Regions from separate parts of the Nocardia puris genome, predicted to be linked through region 1. Evidence: riboswitches for the same ligand, from Rfam matches in the RefSeq annotation. Region 1 holds a riboswitch; each other region holds the start of a gene.
What was found. A riboswitch is a leader RNA that binds a small molecule or an ion and turns the genes downstream of it on or off. The one in region 1 is predicted to bind S-adenosylmethionine.

Region 1 (6,553 bases):
GCTGTTCCTGATTGGTGCCGCTGCCGACGGCGATCCGCTTGCCCGCCAGGCTGGTCCGGTCCTGGTAGTCCAGATCGCTCTGGTTCGGCACCTCCAGCGCGACGTCGTCCTTGCGGTAGGTGGCGAAGTCGTACTTCTCCTTGCGCTCCTCGGTGACGGTCACGTTGGAGACGAACGCGTCCACCTCACCGGAGTCCACGCGCACGAAGTTGTTCGACCAGTCCGCCACCGCCACCTCGAGGCGCAGCCCCAGGATATCGGCGACGAGCGAGGCGAAATCGACCTCGGAGCCGACCACGGTGCGGTCGTCGGTGGCGTAGAAGCGCAGCGGCGGCGCGGTGCCCGCGGAGCCGGTGACGATCAGGGTGCCGCGATCGCGGATCGCCTGCGGCACTTGGGCGGCGATCTCGTCGACCTTGCCGGCGCGCACGCGCCCGGCCTGCTCGGGGGAGAGATCGAACGCGACGGTGCCGTCGGGCGAAACCTGGCTGTCTTCGCTCGGATTCGTGCAACCCGACAGCAGCAGCGCTGTCGCGGCGACGATTCCGGCGAGGGCGGTGAACTTCATCGATGACCTGTTCGTACGGGGAGCGGAGCTCAGTGGACGCGGGAGAGAAAGGCTCGGGTGCGGGGATGTTTCGGGTCGCCGAGCACCTCGGCGGGCGGGCCCTGTTCGACGATCACGCCGCCGTCGAGGAAGACCACGGTGTCGGCGATCTCGCGGGCGAAACCGATCTCGTGGGTGACGATCACCAGGGCGGTGCCGTCGTCGGCCAGGCCGCGGATCACGTCGAGCACCTCGCCGACGAGTTCGGGGTCCAGCGCCGAGGTCGGCTCGTCGAACAGGATCACCCCGGGCCGCAACGCGAGTGCCCGTGCGATCGCGACGCGTTGCTGCTGTCCGCCCGACAACCGGCGCGGATACGCGCCGGCGAGTTCGCCGATGCCCACCCGGTCCAGCAGGGTGCGCGCCTCGCGCTCCACTTCGGCGCGCGGACGGCGCTGCGCGGTGAGCGGGGCGATGGTGACGTTGTCGAGCACGGTGAGATGCGGGAACAGATTGAACTGCTGGAACACGAACCCGATGCGCGAACGCTGTTTGCGCACTTCGCGATCCGGCAGCGGATACAGGGTGTTATTGCGGCGCAGGCGATATCCGATCAGCTCGCCGTCGATGTGCACGGTGCCCGCGTCCACCGGTTCCAGGTGGTTGAGCACCCGCAGCAGGGTCGACTTGCCCGAGCCCGACGGGCCGATCACCGCGACCACTTCGCCCGACCGCACGGTGAGATCGATGCCGTGCAGGATCTCGGTGCGCCCGTACGACTTGCGCACGCCGCGCACTTCCACGGCGGCGCTCATCGGGTGGCTCCCCGCGGCGCGTTCGCGGCGGCGGCGAGTTCACGCAGCCGCCACCGGAACTTCTGCAAGGGCGTGGGCGGCGGCGTGCGGTGCGCGCCCTTCGCGTAGTGGCGCTCGATGTAGAACTGCGCCACGGTGAGGATCGTGGTGAGCACGATGTACCAGAACGTGGCCACCATCAGCAGCGGCACCACCCGGCCGTTGCGGCCGTAGATCACCTGCACCTGGTAGAACAGCTCGGCGATCGCCATCACCGACACGATCGAGGTGCCCTTGAACAGGCTGATCACCTCGTTCGTGGCGTTGGGCAGGATCGAGCGCATCGCCTGCGGCAGCACGATGGTGCGGAACTGGCGCCACCGCGGAATGCCCAGCGCCGCCGACGCTTCCAGCTGTCCCGGGTCCACCGAGATGAGCCCGGCGCGGATGATCTCGGCCGAATACGCCGCCTGATGCAGCGCCAGACCGATCACGGCGGCGGTGAAACCGCTGATCACGCCGTTGACCTCGAAGGTGAGGAACGCCGGTCCGAACGGAATGCCCAGCGAGAGCGTCTGATACAGGTAGGCGATATTGAACCAGAACAGCAACTGCACGATGAGCGGGATCGAGCGGAACGCCCAGATATAGGACCAGGCGATGGTGCTCAGCACCGGGTTGTTCGACAGCCGCGCGATCGCGAGCAGGGTGCCGATGAAGAAGCCGAGCACCGTGCCCCACAGCGTGAGCTCCAGCGTCACGCGCAGCGCGGCGAAGATCGACTCGGCGGTGAAGTAGGCGGCGAACGTCGGCCAGTCCCAGCCGGGATTGGTGACCAGGCCGTGCAGGAACTGGGCGAGCAGGATCAGCGCTATGACACTGATCACCCACCGCCACGGATGCCGCGTGCGGGCGACCGTCGGGGCGGTGTCGGCGCGGGTGACGGCGTCGCGGGTCGCGACGCCGGTATGGGGCGCGTCGCCGTCGGCCGCCTGCTCGGCGGCGGGCGGTGCGGGGTCGGCGCGATCATCGTGGAGGGGGGCTTCGGGTGCGGGAGGCGCACTCATGGGAAATCCTTCGGAGAACTCAGACGGCGGCGGTGGGATCCGTCGCCACCCGCGGGGCGGGTCTGGTGCGGTCGGTCGCTGTGGTCAGCGCCGACAGCAGCCGTGCTGTCGGCCGGCCCTGCGGGCGTTCGCGGTTCGCGTCATGCAGTCCTCCATCGGTCCCGGCGGAAGCACCCGCACCCGGTGACCGGGGGGTTGCTGCGACGTCGGTGAGCCAGGTCTCTCGGTCGCTCTGGATGGGTGTGCCCGGCCCCGTGCGCCGGGCGCAGCAGGGTCTGGCCGAAACATCATGCGAAGCGCGGCAACTCACCGGCAAGGGTAGAAATCAGGCTGAGCCCAGCCCTGGTCCCGCGGGCCCGCCGGCGTGATCATTACCCGCGCCGGTCGGTGCTGTTCCCTACGCCGACCGGCTCTCTCGCCCCGGCGCCACGACGCGCCGGAGAATTTGCCACCGCCGAAAACGGCTGCGTCCGGCGTTTGCGGGAGTAGTCTGTCTGCTCATCGTGCCGCCGATGAGGAGGTCCGCCGTGGCCGTGTTGCACCGCCTGCCCCGTTTCGCCGCCCTCGCCACCGGAGCGGTCGCCCTGACCGCCGCGCTGGCCGCGCCCGCCGCCGCGATACCGGCCGCGGCCCCGGAACCACCCGGCAGGCACCAGGCCGCGACACCCGGGGATCTGTTCGCCGCCTACGACAGCACCGTCCAGGTGTTGCGCGGCCTCGGCATCGACCCGTTCCTGTATCCCACGGCGGCCGCGTTCTGCGCCGACGGTTCGGCGCTGGGCCTGGTCCCGGCGGTGGCGGGAGCCGTGCCCGGCCCGTGGCCGAAGACGAACATCGCCGTGCCCGGCCTGGATCTCACGGCCGTGAAGGCCGGTCAGACCCTGTTCACGTTCATCCCGGTGGGCCTGGGCCCCGAGAGCGGGAACACCGCCGGGATGCAGGTGGCGTGGTTCAACGTCAGCAACGGGCGGGGCGGCGTGGCCGCCATGGGCCCGATCGCGGAGATCTTCCGCGGCATGATCCCGCCGCAGATCCCCGCCGAACTGCGCCCGCAGGCCGAGCGCGCCATCGCCGAGTTCTTCCTCGCGGCGCTGCCGGTCGGCGGCATCCGCGCGGTCCCGGTCGACACCGGACAGGGCACGGTGCTGGCCGCGGTCTTCGGCACCGTCGACAACGGCGGGCGCTCCTGCTTCTTCCTGCCCACCGTCGGCATCACGACGGTGCCGTAGGGGCTGAGGCGAAGTCCGATCCGGGGCCGCGTCGTCCGTGGGTTGCGGTCCTTCCCCGGCCTTGCCGGATGACGATCGGCGGCTCCGAGATGGGGTCGGACTCCGAGATGGGGTCGCAGGTGCTCAGGTAGCGGATGCCTCGGCTCGCGTGGTCCCGGCCGGCCGGTGCGTGTTCGCTTGCGTGGTGGCGGGATCGCGTCGACCGAATGGGCCACGACGACCCCCAGCCACCGGCTGATCGGCCCGGATTCCGAGGCACAGCCGAGCGCCCGCTCAGGCGGCAGGTACCCCGGCGGGTGCGGCTTCGGCTCGTGCGGTTTCGACTTGGCTGGTGCGCGCTTGCCTGCGCAGCAGCAAGGTCGCCACCACCAGGTAGGCCGCGACGATCAGCAGGTTCAGCGCGCCTTGGGCGGTGTCACCGCGGTCGAAGCGGTCGATGGCGGCGACGGTGATGACGCCCGCGCCGAAGCAGAAGCCCGCGGTGAGGGCGGGCGCGGCGATGCGGGTGGGCAGCGCCGCCACCGCGAGCAGGTAGAGGGAGAACCCGAAATCGGGCACGGTGAAGATGTTGTGGGTGCGGTACTCGGGATTGGCGATCAAGGCGATGAGCAGCCACAGGCTGACCGGCACGGCCGCGATCCTCGCCATCGTGAGCAGATTCATGACACTCCTGAACGAACTGCGCTCCGCGGCAAGCCTTCCCCATGTCGTGCCGCCGGGCAACCCAGGGCAACCTTTCCGGCACGGACTAGACGGCGAAATGCGCAGGTCGCCACCGGTGAGGCGGTGAAGCCCCGAATTTGCGGGGCACGGCGGAGCGGAGCTGTCCGGGCGCGTGCGGCCGGGGGTTCTCCCGGCGTCGCGATCGAGTCCTGGCCTCCGGCGACCCGCACCAGCTCGCCCCGCTGCTCAGCACCGAACTGCAGGCCGGCGCCTTCTCCCAGCGCCCCGAACCGCGTCGCGACGGGCGCCTTGGCCGGACTGGTCTCCGGCTCCGGCCCCCTAGGCGAAGACGCCGCGCCCCTCGCTCTCGTCGAGCGGCCGCTTGACGACCTGGCGCGCGAGCACCTACTCGCCGGGTCTCGTTCCCCGGAACCGGCGCGGGTGCGCGGACGTCCGCAGCTTCACAGGCCGAAGGCGGTGCCGTCCTTGTCGAGAATGGGTTTCGAGGTCATCGAGCGACCCACGTTGCGCACGAACAGCAGCGAACGACCGGGCAGGTCAGGGCATTTCGCGGCGGGGTAGGGCAGTGGGATCGGGTGCGGTGGACACCAGCGGGCGGCCTTTCCAGCGCAGCGCACCCCGTCTCCGCGCGCGATGGGAGCGTGCGGTGAGCGCCAGGTACTCGGCCACCGACAGCGGGTGGGCCAGCGCCGCAAGGCAATCCGCGCCGGTGACGGTGCCGCCGGACTCCAGGGAGCGCGCCAGCAGCCGTCCGGCGACCGAGGCGGCATAACCGATCGCGCCGGCCCGGCGGATCGATCCGCGCCCGGCCACCGCCGCCACGGGCGGCGCCAGATGACCGAGCGCCGCAACGGTTCCCACGGCCGCCGCCGCGACGGGTGAACCGCCGTACGCGGACCAGAGCCAGCGCGTGTAGCCGCGCTCCAATTCTTCGGCGCCCCGGTACATGCGGGTGCGGGCGAGGGTGCCCGCCGCCGCGACGGTAGTGCGGTGCCCGGCCCGGCGCAGCACGCGCGCCAGGTCCAGATCCTCGGTGGGGCTGTCCGCGACCGCCTCGTGCCCGCCCACGGCGCGGTAGGCCGCCCCGTCCACCACCAGGAACTGCCCGCACGCCACCACCGTCGACGGACGCCGCGACCGGTCGGCGAGGGCGACCGGCAGGGTCGAGGCCCACGACCAGCACAGCAGCGGCTGCACCAGCGCCTCCCGCGCGGTCCCGGCGAGCTGCCGCGGCCAGGGCGAGACCAGCGCCGCCCGGCGGGCCCGCAGTTCGGCCACGGCGGCGGCCACCGCCTGCGGAGCCAGCCGCACATCGGCGTCGACGAACACGAGCACAGGCGCGTCGGTGCGCGCGGCCAGCCGGGCGCACGCCGAGGCCTTGCCCGTCCAGCCGGGTGGCGGCCCGGAATCCTCGCGGATCAGCGTGCAGCGCGGGTCGCCGGCGATGGCCGCGCGGGCGGCGTCGGCGGTGCCGTCGGTCGAGCCGTCATCGAGGATCAGCACTCGCAAGTTCGGGACGCCCACTTGGGCGCGCAGGTCGGCGATCAGCGCGGGCAGGCGCGTCACCTCGTCGCGGGCGGGCACGCAGACCGTGACGGGTTCCACCGCGGCCACCCCGCGCGGCAGCCGACGCACCGTCAGCCGGTTGACCAGGGCCAGGCCCGCACCGCCCAACGCGATCGCGGCGCCCGCCCTGACCAGCGTTTCGCTCAGCGGAACTGGCGAACCGATCGCCACCACCGCCGCCAGGAGAACTGATGGTCGGGCACGTGCGCCACGGCGGGATTGCGATCCATGTACGCCATCGCGGCCACGATCGCCGCCACCGCGAGGGTGACGCCGCCGACGATGCCCGCCCAGCCCGCGAACGAGCGGGTGTTCGGGTCGGCGTAGCTCACCTCCGCGCGCAGCGTGGACACGTCACCGGGCGGCAGTTTCCACGACACGGTGGAATCGCCCTCGCGGGTGCCGTTGGTCTTGGCCACGCGGGCCGGGAACGCGATGGTGAACTGCACGTCCGAGCCGTGCGGCGGCACCGACTTCAGGTCGACGCGCCCGTTCATGCTCACCAGGTCGCCGGTGCGCTGGAACTGGAGCTGGAACATGCCCTGCGTCTGCTCCGACAGCAGGCCCAGCTGCGTCACCTCGCCGAACGAGAGGTCCTCGAAGAACACCTTGGAGCCCACGTACCCGTCCTGGTTGTAGGGCTCCACCCGCACCTTCGCGGCCAGC
Region 2 (6,553 bases), 3.5 Mb from region 1:
GAGCCAGGTGGCGGCGGGAACGCCGACAACGTTGGCGGCGCTCAACCCCAGCATAACCGCGGCAACCGCTTTCGCGCGCTGACCCGCCGGTGCCAGAGAGGCCGCAGCCAGGGAGGCGACACCGAAGTACGCGCCGTGCGGCAGCCCGGAGACGAACCGCGCCGCGATGAGGGACTCGAACGTCGGGGCCAGCACGGTGGCCGCGTTACCCAGGGTGAACGCCACCATCAGTGCGATCAGCAACCGCTTGCGCGGCACCCGCGCGCACAGCGCGGCCAGCAGCGGCGCGCCGATCACCACGCCCAGCGCGTACGCGGAGACGGCATGCCCCGCGGTGGGCTCGGAGACGCTCATGGCCGACGCGATATCCGGCAGCAAACCCATGGTGACGAACTCGGTGGTGCCGATGCCGAAGCCGCCGAGCGCCAACGCCAGCATCGCGGGGATGTGCCAGGAGGTGCGCTCGAGCTCGGGCGGGGCGGTGGGCTGGGTGGTGGCTGCCGGACTCGTCACGGGTTCTTACAACCACCCCGCCCTCGCGTCCGCATCCCCGGATCGACGTGAGTTCCGACACCGCCGACCAAGATCATTCCCGCAGCTCACCGACATATCCGGCAAACCGGACGAGACCGCGACACTGTCGGCCACCGCCGGCGGCCACTCCCAACCCAGCTGAACCGTCGAGGCGACTCGACGACATCGGCACACCACGGCGGGCACGGTTTCCAGCATCCGGGCCGACGGGCCCGTATCCGCGCCGCCCCACGCTCCGTGCCCCCACACAAGAATCCACCCTCACCGACCGGACACCCCTCCGGATTCCCCTCGGAATGACGCGATCCTGCGCCGCGCGCCCCTAGACTCCCGCCCATCGTCACTCGATTCTCTCGCGGCGTGTTCCTGCGCGCGGCGCTCGGAGCCGGGGCGGCCACGGCGGTCGGCTCGGTGCTCGGCGCGCCCGCGGCGGGCGATCCGGTCACCTCCGGGTCGGGCGGCATGCCGGACTGGGAGGGCCTGCGGCGCGGACTGCGTGGACGGTTGCTGCTGCCGTGGGAGCCGGACTACTTCCCCGCGAAACTGCTGCACGACACCCGATTCGACGCCATGCTGCCCGCCGCCGTCGTGCGCGCTGCCGACGAGGATGACGTGTCGGCGGCCGTATCCTTCGCCGCCGCCCACCACCTCACGGTCGCGCCGCGCGGCGGCGGCCACTCGTATGTGGGCGCGTCGGCCGCCGACCGGACGCTCGTCCTCGACCTGCGTGACCTGAACGCCGTTCGTCTCGACTCCGGGAACGCGCACCTCGGCGGCGGCGCGCTCATCGCCCAGGCGCAGGACGCCCTCGGCGCGCACGGGCGCACGATCCCGCTCGGCACCTGCCCGACGGTCGGCGTGACCGGGCTGGCGCTCGGCGGCGGCATCGGCGTCGATTCCCGGGCGCGCGGCCTCACCTGCGACCGACTGCTCGGCGCGCGGGTGGTACTACCCGACGGGACCAAGGCCGAGGTGTCCGCGACCGACCATCCTGACCTGTTCTGGGCGTTGCGCGGCGGCGGCCGCTGCGCAGTCGTCACCGAACTCACCGTCGCCACCCATCCCGCCGAATCGAAAGACCTGACGCGCCTGAGCTTTCCGGGTGAAGCGGCCGCGCGGACGCTGCTCGGCTGGGCGAACTGGCTCGCGACGGCGAGCCGCGCACAGTGGGCCAACGTGGAGGTCCGCGCCGACGGGCACGGCGGCGTGGCGTGTGTCGTCCTGCTGGTCGGCCCAGCGGGAACGGGCTCCGGCGCGGCGGCGGGCCTGGCCCGAGCGATCGGTGCCCAGCCGACTACCGCCGAAACGCGCACCCTCGAACACGCGGCCACCGCACTCGAATTGGCCGGCGGCACCCGCACCCCGTCGCGCACCAGCCTCGCCGCCGGATCGGACGTCCTGACCGACCTCACCCCCGACGCGGCGGACGCTCTCGTCGCCGCCGTGACCGACCGCTCCCGCACCGGCGGCTCCGGCGGCGCGCTGGTCGACCCCCTCGACGGCGCGGTCCGCGACATTCCGGCGAACGCCACCGCCTTCCCTTGGCGCACCCACACCGCCCTGGTCCAGTGGATCGTCTACAACCCCACCGACCACGCCGCGGCCACCGAATGGATAGCGCGAGCGCATCACAGAGTCGGCCCCCACTCGGCGGGCGGATACCTCAACTACCCGGAAGTGGGCCACCCCGCGCACCGCTATCTGGCCGGTAACCACGCCCGCCTGCGCGATATCGCGAACACCATCGACCCGGACCACCGCATCGGCGTCCACCCCGCACTCTGATCAACCGGCAACCGCTCCACCCCCGAAAACACGTCGGGCACCCGTTCGCCGCAAGGGCGGGCGGGTGCCCGGTTCACCCGGGGTCGGGCGCACGGCCCGGCCCCGGTGCACAGATCAGCGCAGTGCGCGCGCCAGGTTCGCGTCGAGCGCGCCGAGGAACTCCTCGGTGGTCAGGTACCCCTGGTCGCCGCCGACGAGCAGCGCGAGGTCCTTGGTCATCTGGCCGCCCTCGACGGTCTTGATGACAACGTCCTCGAGCGTCTGCGCGAAGCCGATCACCTCGGGGGTGTTGTCCAGCTTGCCGCGGTGCTCGAGACCGCGGGTCCAGGCGAAGATCGACGCGATCGGGTTGGTCGAGGTGGGCTTGCCCTGCTGGTGCTGGCGGTAGTGCCGGGTGACGGTGCCGTGCGCGGCCTCCGCCTCACAGGTCTTGCCGTCCGGGGTGAGCAGCACCGAGGTCATCAGGCCCAGCGAGCCGAAGCCCTGCGCGACCGTGTCCGACTGCACGTCGCCGTCGTAGTTCTTGCAGGCCCACACGTAGCCGCCCTCCCACTTCATGGAGGAGGCGACCATGTCGTCGATGAGGCGGTGCTCGTAGGTCAGGCCCGCGGCGTCGAACTGGGTCTTGAACTCGGCGTCGAAGATCTCCTGGAAGGTGTCCTTGAACATGCCGTCGTAGGCCTTCAGGATGGTGTTCTTGGTCGACATGTAGACCGGGTAGTTCTGCTGCAGGCCGTAGTTGAACGACGCCCGCGCGAAGTCCACGATCGACTTCTTGAAGTTGTACATGCCCATGACGACGCCGCCGTCCTCGGGCATCTTCACGACCTCGTGCACGATCGGCTCGCTGCCGTCCTCGGGGGTGAAGGTCAGCGTGACCGTGCCGGCCTGGAACACCTTGAAGTCGGTGGCGCGGTACTGGTCGCCGAAGGCGTGACGACCGATGATGATCGGCTTGGTCCATCCGGGCACCAGGCGCGGCACGTTCGAGATGATGATCGGCGCGCGGAAGATGGTCCCGCCGAGAATGTTGCGGATGGTGCCGTTGGGCGAGCGCCACATCTTCTTGAGGCCGAATTCCTCGACCCTGGCCTCGTCCGGGGTGATGGTGGCGCACTTGACGCCCACGCCGTGGCGCTTGATGGCCTCGGCCGCATCGATGGTGACCTGGTCGTCTGTCTTGTCCCGGTACTCGATCCCCAGGTCGTAGTACTCGAGGTTCACGTCGAGGTACGGGTGGATCAGCTTGTCCTTGATGAACTGCCAGATGATCCGGGTCATCTCGTCGCCGTCGAGTTCTACGACGGTGCCTTCAACCTTGATCTTGGACATGGATCTTCGTGTCCTCCTAGGATGGTGCCCTCATTGCACGGCCAGGCGAACACGCTTGTGAGCGGACCCCAGCTGTTCAACAGACAACGTATATGCCCCGCGGTGTTTGCGGGACGCGTGGTGCAAACAAGACAAGCGTACTGCTGTCGGAGTCCTCACCGCTCGGGGAGGGCCCGTTGTGCGGACTGTGACGAACCTCCGACCCGCGGATCACCTGTGATCCGCACCACTTTCACCATCATGACATCCGGCCGCGACCTGCGCGTCGCGGGTGCGGCCGGTGCGCGGCCTCTCCGGGGAGGGATTTCGGCCGACGGCGGGCGCCAGCTAACATGTCGGTCAGGTCATGAGTGCCAACGCCAAGCCCCGGCTCGTTGGCCGGCAACCCTCCAGCTGCGGTGGGGTGCTCCGGGTGAGGACCTGGCCACCCGACGGCCGGGTGGCAAGCGCACCAGCAGGAGGTTCCCGGAAATGTGTTGCTGTAGTCGATAGACCGCATCCTCGATTCCCTTGAATTCCGGCGAAACTCCGTGGAGACCAACACCATGACCGACAACGCATCGGCCGAGTTCGACCCTGCCCAGTGGTCCTTCGAGACCAAGCAGATCCATGCGGGCCAGGCCCCCGACGCCGCCACCAACGCCAGGGCGCTGCCGATCTACCAGACGACGTCCTACACCTTCCGCGACACCGATCACGCGGCGGCGCTGTTCGGCCTGGCCGAACCGGGCAACATCTACACCCGCATCGTCAACCCCACCCAGGACGTGGTGGAGCAGCGCATCAACGCGCTCGAGGGCGGCGTCGCGGCGCTGCTGCTGGCCTCCGGCCAGGCCGCGGAGACCTTCGCCATCCTGAACCTGGCGAACTCGGGCGACCACATCGTCTCCAGCCCGCACCTCTACGGCGGCACCTACAACCTCTTCCACTACTCGCTGCCCAAGCTCGGCATCGAGGTGTCCTTCGTCGAGGATCCCGATGATCTGGAGCAGTGGAAGGCCGCGATCCGGCCGAACACCAAGGCCTTCTTCGGCGAGACGGTCGCCAACCCGAGCAGCTCGGTCCTCGACATTCCCGGCATCGCCGGTGTCGCGCACGCCGCGGGCATCCCGCTCATCGTGGACAACACCGCCGCCACCCCGTACCTGATCCAGCCGCTGAAGCACGGCGCCGACATCGTGGTCCACTCGGCCACCAAGTACCTCGGCGGGCACGGCACGGCCATCGCGGGCGTGATCGTGGACGGCGGCACCTTCGACTGGACGGTCACCGACGAGCAGGGCGACGCCCGCTTCCCCGGCTTCACCACCGCCGACCCCAGCTACCACGGTGTGGTGTTCGCCGACCTCGGCGCGCCGGCGTTCGCGCTCAAGGCGCGGGTGCAGCTGCTGCGCGATCTGGGTTCGGCCGTGTCGCCGTTCAACGCCTTCCTGATCAGCCAGGGCATCGAGACGCTGAGCCTGCGCATCGAGCGCCACGTGCAGAACGCCAAGGCCGTGGCCGAGTTCCTCAGCGAGCACCCCGCCGTGGAGAAGGTCCACTACGCGGGCCTGCCGTCCTCGCCGTGGTACGAGCGCGGGCAGCAGCTGGCGCCCAAGGGTGTCGGTTCGATCGTGTCGTTCGAGCTGCGCGGCGGCGTGGACGCGGGCAAGAAGTTCGTCAACGCGCTCACCCTGCACAGCCACGTCGCCAATATCGGCGACGTGCGCTCGCTGGTGATCCACCCGGCGTCGACCACGCATTCCCAGCTCACGCCCGAGGAGCAGGTCACCACGGGCGTCACGCCCGGCCTGGTGCGCCTGGCCGTGGGCATCGAGGGGATCGACGACATCCTGGCCGACCTGCGAGCCGGTTTCGAAGCGGCCACGACGTGACCGTGAGCACCGATCAGGGCTACGCCCGGCCGTCGCGGCCGGCGGACGGTTCCGCGCCTTCGGGTGCGGAACTGCTGCCGCCGCCCGACGGCAGGCTGGGTCTCGTCGAGATCGGGGACGTGCGGCTGGAGAGCGGCGCGGTCATCCCCGATGTGCATCTCGCGGTGCAGCGGTGGGGCGAGCTGTCGCCCACGCTGGACAACGTGGTGCTCGTCGAGCACGCCCTGACCGGTGACTCGCACGTGGTCGGCCCGCCCGGCGGTGTCCACCAGCAGCCCGGCTGGTGGGACGGCATGGTCGGGCCGGGCGCGCCCATGGACACCGGCGAGTGGTGCGTCATCGCGGCGAACGTCCTGGGCGGCTGCAAGGGCAGCACCGGCCCGTCTTCGCTCGCGCCCGACGGCACTCCGTGGGGTTCGCGTTTCCCGTCCATCTCCATCCGCGATCAGGTGCGTGCCGAGGCGGCGCTCATGGACCGGCTGGGCGTCGAGCGGCTGGCCGCGGTGGTCGGCGGCTCGATGGGCGGGATGCGGGTGCTGGAGTGGATGATCGGCGCGCCCGAGCGCGTGGCCGCCGCGCTGGTGCTGGCCGTCGGCGCGCGCGCCACGGCCGACCAGATCGGCACCCAGACCACCCAGATCGCCGCCATCAAGGCCGATCCGGACTGGCAGGGCGGCGACTACCACCACACCGATCGCGCGCCGACGACCGGTATGGGCATCGCGCGGCGCATCGCGCACCTCACCTACCGCACCGAGGGCGAGCTCGACCACCGCTTCGCCAACCAGGCGCAGGAGGGGGAGGATCCCCTGGCGGGCGGCCGGTACGCGGTGCAGAGCTACCTGGAGTACCAGGCCGAAAAGCTGTGCAGGCGTTTCGATCCCGCCACCTACGTGTTGCTGAGTGAGGCCATGAACCGCCACGACGTGGGGCGCGGGCGCGGCGGTATCGAGACCGCGCTCGCCGGCACCCCCGTGCCGTGCGTGGTGGGCGGTGTCGACTCCGACCGCCTCTACCCGCTGCACACC
Region 3 (6,553 bases), 2.9 Mb from region 1:
CGAGTAGGTGCGCGTCTCGCCGAGCACCACGTAGTCGGGGTCGCGTTCGGTGAGCACGTACCCGATCTCGTGCAGCGCGGTGGTCAGCCCCGATTCGCCGACCACATAGGCGGTTCCGCCGGGACGCTGGTCGTTGAGGAAGGTGGCGGTGGCCAGCGCCGACGTCCAGATCGACTCCTCGGGGACGTCGAGACCGGTCTGGCGCAGGCGAGCTTGGAGGTCGCGCGGGGTGCGGATGGAGTTATTGGTGAGCACGAGGAACGGCGTCTCGTTGGCGCGCAGTTCGGCGAGGAACTCGTCGGCGCCGGGCACCAGGTGTTCCTCGCTCACCAGCACCCCGTCCATGTCGGTGAGATAGGACAGGATCGGTTCGGTTTCTGCGGTCACCGGACAATTGTCGGCTATCGCGCCCGAACAAGCACGCGACTTGCGGCAGAACCGGCCCGCCCCACGCGGGTTCACCGCGCTGACTATGGTCGGAAAGGACGCCTCCGGACCCGGCCGCCGCTGCCCCCTCGCGACACCGGCCGCGTCCCGGTGGCCGACGGCGTGCGGAACTCCGCACCCACACAGCGAAGCGACAGGAGTGGCGCACATGAGTGAGCTGAAGCTCGGATACAAGGCGTCGGCGGAACAGTTCGGACCGCGCGAACTGGTGGAGATCGCGGTGCTCGCCGAGGAACACGGCCTCGACAGCGCGACGGTCAGCGATCATTTCCAGCCGTGGCGGCACAAGGGCGGGCACGCGCCGTTCTCCCTGGCGTGGATGGCCGCGGTCGGTGAGCGCACCCAGCGCATCTTGCTGGGCACCTCGGTGCTCACGCCGACCTTCCGGTACAACCCGGCGGTCATCGCGCAGGCGTTCGCCACCATGGGCTGCCTGTACCCGGGCCGCGTGATGCTCGGCGTCGGCACGGGCGAGGCGCTCAACGAAATCGCCACCGGCTACACCGGCGAATGGCCGGAATTCAAGGAGCGTTTCGCGCGCCTGCGCGAGTCGGTCGAGTTGATGCGCGCGCTGTGGACCGGCGACCGCGTCGATTACGACGGGCAGTACTACAAGACCGTCGGCGCTTCCATTTACGACGTGCCCGAGGGCGGCATTCCGATCTATGTCGCGGCGGGCGGCCCGCTGGTCGCGCGATACGCCGGCCGCGCGGGTGATGGTTTCATCTGCACTTCCGGCAAGGGCATGGACCTCTACACGGAGAAATTGATGCCGGCCGTCGCGGAGGGTGCGGCGAAAGGGGGCCGCGAGGTCTCCGATATCGACCGCATGATCGAGATCAAGATCTCCTACGACACCGATCCCGAACTGGCGCTGGAGAATACGCGCTTCTGGGCGCCACTCTCCCTCACCGCCGAGCAGAAGCACTCCATCACCGACCCCATCGAAATGGAAGCCGCCGCCGACGCCCTGCCCATCGAGCAGATCGCCAAGCGCTGGATCGTCGCCAGCGACCCCGACGAAGCCGTCGACCAGATCAAGCCCTACCTGGACGCGGGCCTCAACCACCTCGTCTTCCACGCCCCCGGCCACGACCAACGCCGCTTCCTCGACCTCTTCGCCCGCGACATCGCCCCCCGCCTGCGCAAACTGGGCTGAGCTACAAGAGAATTCGAGCGCACCGGAAGCGAAATCGCGCGCACCGCATGGGCGCGGCACCGTAAGTGATGGCGATCCGATACTTCCACGGGCGAATCAACCGTTCCGACTGTCGGCAGTCACCGCCAACGACACGGTCGACCGTGAAAGGCGGTGCGGGCGCACTTACAACCCGCGGCCGCACCGCCTTTCGCTCCGCGACCAGGATGGCCAGCGAAGAGGAACCCTGCTACTGATCACGGGTACGCTCCGTGATCAGTAGCCCGACGAGCCCCGGCCAGGTGCGAAGCCGATCGCATCCGCATATTGCTGTTGACAGCAGAGCAACCTCGAACCGCGAACGCGATATCCGCATGCACGGGCAGCGCACCGTCGTTCTCTTGGTCGCCAACTTCCGCCAAGATCTTCCCGGGTCCTGGGTCCGAGAGGTCCGGGACGGCAACTTCCAGACCAACCCCTGGGATGGGACGCCATCCCAGGAGGCCGAGTTCGCACTGTGGGAAGACGTGACAATTCACGGTAGCCCGTGACCTCGAAGCCGGTTTCCGCGCTCGAACGAATCACGCGCGGCCCGCGAGACCAGCGAGCCGCGCGGGAATCGTTCCTACCCCAGCGCCTGTTCCAGATCCGCGAGCAGGTCCTCGGTATCCTCCAACCCCACCGAAATCCGCACCACACCATCGGTCAATCCGATGGTGGCGCGACCCTCCGGACCCATGGCGCGGTGGGTGGTGGTGGCGGGGTGGGTGATGAGGGATTTCGCGTCGCCGAGGTTGTTGGAGATGTCGATGATGCGCAAACGGTTGAGCACCTCGAAGGCGCGCTTCTTCCCTTCGCCCTCGGGGGCGTCGAGTTCGAAGGTGACCACGGTGCCGCCGCCCGACATCTGGCCGCGGGCCAGATCGTACTGCGGATGTGATTCCAGGAAGGGGTATTTCACCCAGCGCACGCCCTTGTTCTCCTCGAGGAAGCGCGCGACGCGCAGCGCGGACTCGGTGGAGTAGCGCACCCGCAGCGGCATGGTCTCGAGCCCCTTGAGCAGGGTCCAGGCGTTGAAAGGGCTCAGCGCCGGACCCGTATGGCGCATCAGGGTTTTCACGGGTCCGTCGATGTAGTCCTGCGTGCCGAGGATGGCGCCGCCCAGCACGCGGCCCTGCCCGTCGATGTGCTTGGTGCCCGAGTAGACCACCACGTCGGCGCCGAGCTCGAAGCCCTTTTGCAGCAGCGGGGTCGCGAAGACGTTGTCCAGCACCACCTTCGCGCCCGCCGCGTGCGCGAGCTCGGTCACCTTGCGCACGTCGACCAGGGTCTGCATCGGGTTGGCCGGCGTCTCGAAGAACACCGCGGCGGTGGGCTTCGACAGCGCCGCCTCCCACTGGTCCAGATCCTCACCGTCGACGAAGACGGTCTCCACCCCCCAGCGCGGCAGGATCTCGTTGCACACCACGAAGCACGAACCGAACAGGCTGCGCGCCGCCACCAGCCGGTCGCCGGCGCCGAGCAGCGCGCCGAGCGCGGTGAACACCGCCGACATGCCGCTGGCCGTGGCGAACGCGGCCTCGGCCCCGTCGATCAGGCGGATGCGCTCCTCGAACATGGCGACCGTCGGGTTGCCGTAGCGGGAGTAGACGAAGTGCTCCACCTCGCCGGTGAACGCGGCCTCGGCGGCCTCGGCGCTCTCGTAGACGAATCCGGAGGTCAGATACAGCGCCTCGGCGGTCTCCTCGAAACCGGAGCGGCGCAGGCCGCCGCGCACGCCGAGCGTGGCGGGACCGACGCCCTCGGGCAGCGGTTTGTCGAAGGCGCCACCGGTGATCACGACTGGCTCCACGGGAGGCCCTCGGCGCGCCACCCGGTCGAACCGCGGTGCCCGGACGCGTCCAGACCGCCCTCGAAACCCTCGGACACGTTGTAAGAAGGCCCGATGCCGAGTTCGGTGGCCACGCGCGCCGCGTGCGCGGAACGCTGGCCGGAGCGACAGATGAACAGCACGGGTGCGTCCTCGGCCCGGTCGGCCAGTTCCTGCTTCAGCTGGTCGGCGAAGCGCGGGTTGCGGGCGCCCGTGCTGTCGACCCACTCGATCAGGACCGTGCGGCGGTCGAGCGAACTGACGTCGGGCACGCCGACGAAACGCCATTCGGCGTCGGTACGCACGTCGACCAGGACGGCGGCGGGGTTGTCGCGCAACACTTCCCACGCCTGCCGCGGGGTGATGTCACCGGCATAACTCATGTGGACCTCCTGTGGAATCCGCACTTGCCGCGCCCGGGTTCGGCGCGCGGCCAGGTCGTCACCCGGAGCACCCCACCGCGGAGGAGGGTTGCCGACCAGCCAGCCGGGGCTTGACGCTGGTTCTCATGACCTCAGCGACGAGATTGCACCGCGGGCCCGCACCCTGTCAAACAGTGCAGACCAGCCATTTACCGTCGGCGCGGATCAGGTTCCAGGTGGCGGTGCGCTCGGCGCCCTCGACGTCGGTGGTGACGGACACGGTCGCCTTCTCGCCGTCGATGGCGGGCGCGGCGATGTTCTTCACCTGAATCGTCTTGCCCGAACCCTCTTGTCCGGCCAGCGGGGACCGTTCGGGGTCGAAGTCGGCGCAGCCGGTGCCGGGCGGCGGCACCAGGTCGCTGCTGTTGGTCCCCTCGACGAAGTTGCGCACGGCCGCGGAGACCCGGTCGGCCTCTGTGACATTTTTCTCAGCGGGCGCGAGCACGCCGCCGAGCACGATCGCCACCAGGACGATTCCCGCCACCACGGCGGCGGCCACGAACGGCGCCAACGAGCGCCGATCGGTCTGGTCGATCGGAATTGATTCACCTTCGTCGGGCGGCTGCTGCTCGGTCATGGATCGATGATCCCCGACCGTGTTCGACGCACCGGCGCGGGTAGTGCACAGTGGCACGGATAGAATCGCCACAACCACAGCCGTCGCGGTGGGCGTTGGGGGGCGTACCCACGGCGCTCGATGAACTTAGCCTAAGCTAAGACCGCCGACGTTGACGTTTCGACCATAAGGGTGCGCGTAAGAGATGACCGAACAGAGTGCAGTGTCCAATGGCGGTGTTCGCGAACCCTCCGTGGTGACGCAGGCTGCCGCCTCCGGGTCTGACGCGCCCACCGCGGGGCCCCGACCGCTCCGCATCGCGATCGTGGGTGCGGGACCGGCCGGTATCTACGCCGCCGACGCGTTGATGAAGTCCGACGCCGACGTGTCGATCGACCTGTACGAGCGCATGCCCGCGCCGTTCGGGCTGATCCGCTACGGCGTCGCCCCCGACCACCCGCGCATCAAGGGCATCATCACCGCCCTGCACAAGGTGCTCGACAAGGAGCAGGTGCGCCTGCTCGGCAATATCGACTACGGCACCGACATCACCCTCGACGACCTGCGCCGCTTCTACGACGCGGTGATCTTCTCCACCGGCGCCAACGCCGACCGCGCGCTGCCGATCCCCGGCATCGACCTGGACGGCTCCTACGGCGCCGCCGACTTCGTCTCCTGGTACGACGGGCACCCCGACGTGCCGCGCACCTGGCCGCTGGACGCCGAGAAGGTCGCGGTGCTGGGCGTCGGCAACGTCGCCCTCGACATCGCCCGCGTGCTGGCCAAGACCGGTGACGAACTGCTGCCGACCGAGATCCCGCCGAACGTCTACGAGGGCCTCAAGCAGAACAAGGCCGTCGAGGTGCACGTGTTCGGCCGCCGCGGCCCGGCGCAGGCCAAGTTCACCCCGCTGGAGCTGCGCGAGCTGGACCACTCGCCCACCATCGAGGTCATCGTCGATCCCGAGGACATCGACTACGACGAGGGCTCCGAGGCCGCGCGCAGGCACTCCAAGCAGGTCGACATGGTGGCCAACACCCTCGAGCAGTGGGCCATCCGCGACCAGGGCGACCGCCCGCACAAGCTGTTCCTGCACTTCTTCGAATCGCCCGCCGAGGTGCTGGGCGACGAGAACGGCAAGGTGATCGGCCTGCGCACCGAGCGCACCCAGCTCGACGGCACCGGCAACGTCAAGGGCACCGGCACCTACCGGGACTGGGACGTGCAGGCCGTCTACCGCGCGGTCGGCTACCTGTCGCAGAACATCAGCAGCCTGCCGTTCGACGACCAGGCGGGCACCGTGCCGAACGAGGCAGGCCGCGTCATCGCCGACGAGAACGCCGACGGCGCCGCCCGCTACCTGCCCGCCACCTACGTGACCGGCTGGATCAAGCGCGGCCCGGTGGGCCTGATCGGCCACACCAAGGGCGACGCCAACGAGACCATCGCCTGCCTGCTCGACGACGCCGCGAACTTCACCCCGGCGCCGGAGCCCGATCCGCAGGCCGTGGTGGACTTCCTCGAGGGCAAGGGCATCCCGTTCACCACGTGGGCCGGCTGGTACCGCCTGGACGCGCACGAGCGCTCGCTGGGCGAGCCCGAGGGCCGCGAGCGGGTGAAGGTCGTGGAGCGCGAGGACATGCTGCGCGCCAGCGAACCGCACAAGGTGTGAGCGCACGGTCGCGGCGGGTGCACCCGCCGCGACCCTTTGCTTTCGGCCACCGCACCGCCGTCCGCGCCCGTCGGGGCGGCCCGACCGGCAAACCGTTCCCGGCCGACGCGCCGCGAACCCCTACTCGAGGCATTCTGTACCCGTGTTCGATGCCCATGTCCACATCATCGATCCGCGGTTTCCGCTGATCGAGAACGAGGGCTACCTGCCCGACCCCTACACCATCGCCGACTATCGAAAACGGATGTCGCGCTTCGATATCGGCGGTGGCGCCGTGGTGAGCGGGTCGTTCCAGGGGACCGACCAGACGTATCTGAAGGCCGCGCTGGCCGAGCTCGGCGAGGGCTGGGTGGGCGTCACCAACCTGCACCTGGACGCCACCGACGACGAGATCGCCGACCTCGACCGCGCCGGCGTGCGGGCGATGCGGTTCAACCTCAAGCGCGCC

Region 2: another riboswitch for S-adenosylmethionine. It lies ahead of OHB21_RS02645 (bifunctional o-acetylhomoserine/o-acetylserine sulfhydrylase); the one in region 1 lies ahead of OHB21_RS23890 (amino acid ABC transporter permease).
Region 3: another riboswitch for S-adenosylmethionine. It lies ahead of OHB21_RS10045 (rhodanese-like domain-containing protein); the one in region 1 lies ahead of OHB21_RS23890 (amino acid ABC transporter permease).

Annotation. Positions count from the first base shown of each region.
Region 1 covers NZ_CP107943.1:5,154,104-5,160,656, forward strand. Annotated here, with positions in the region: gene OHB21_RS23880 (ABC transporter substrate-binding protein) at 1-568, opposite strand, end outside; gene OHB21_RS23885 (amino acid ABC transporter ATP-binding protein) at 598-1,362, opposite strand; gene OHB21_RS23890 (amino acid ABC transporter permease) at 1,359-2,408, opposite strand; SAM riboswitch class I at 2,558-2,651, opposite strand; gene OHB21_RS23895 (hypothetical protein) at 2,936-3,637, shown strand; gene OHB21_RS23900 (hypothetical protein) at 3,911-4,300, opposite strand; gene OHB21_RS23910 (glycosyltransferase) at 4,859-6,061, opposite strand; gene OHB21_RS23915 (LppM family (lipo)protein) at 6,031-6,553, opposite strand, start outside.
Region 2 covers NZ_CP107943.1:588,626-595,178, forward strand. Annotated here, with positions in the region: gene OHB21_RS02630 (MFS transporter) at 1-438, opposite strand, end outside; gene OHB21_RS02635 (FAD-binding oxidoreductase) at 895-2,319, shown strand; gene OHB21_RS02640 (NADP-dependent isocitrate dehydrogenase) at 2,434-3,651, opposite strand; SAM riboswitch class IV at 3,994-4,106, shown strand; gene OHB21_RS02645 (bifunctional o-acetylhomoserine/o-acetylserine sulfhydrylase) at 4,197-5,525, shown strand; gene metX (homoserine O-acetyltransferase MetX) at 5,597-6,553, shown strand, end outside.
Region 3 covers NZ_CP107943.1:2,244,933-2,251,485, reverse strand. Annotated here, with positions in the region: gene OHB21_RS10060 (HAD-IIA family hydrolase) at 1-345, opposite strand, end outside; gene fgd (glucose-6-phosphate dehydrogenase (coenzyme-F420)) at 596-1,606, shown strand; gene OHB21_RS10050 (O-succinylhomoserine sulfhydrylase) at 2,211-3,425, opposite strand; gene OHB21_RS10045 (rhodanese-like domain-containing protein) at 3,422-3,838, opposite strand; SAM riboswitch class IV at 3,854-3,969, opposite strand; gene OHB21_RS10040 (Rv0361 family membrane protein) at 4,005-4,454, opposite strand; gene OHB21_RS10035 (FAD-dependent oxidoreductase) at 4,750-6,105, shown strand; gene OHB21_RS10030 (amidohydrolase family protein) at 6,248-6,553, shown strand, end outside.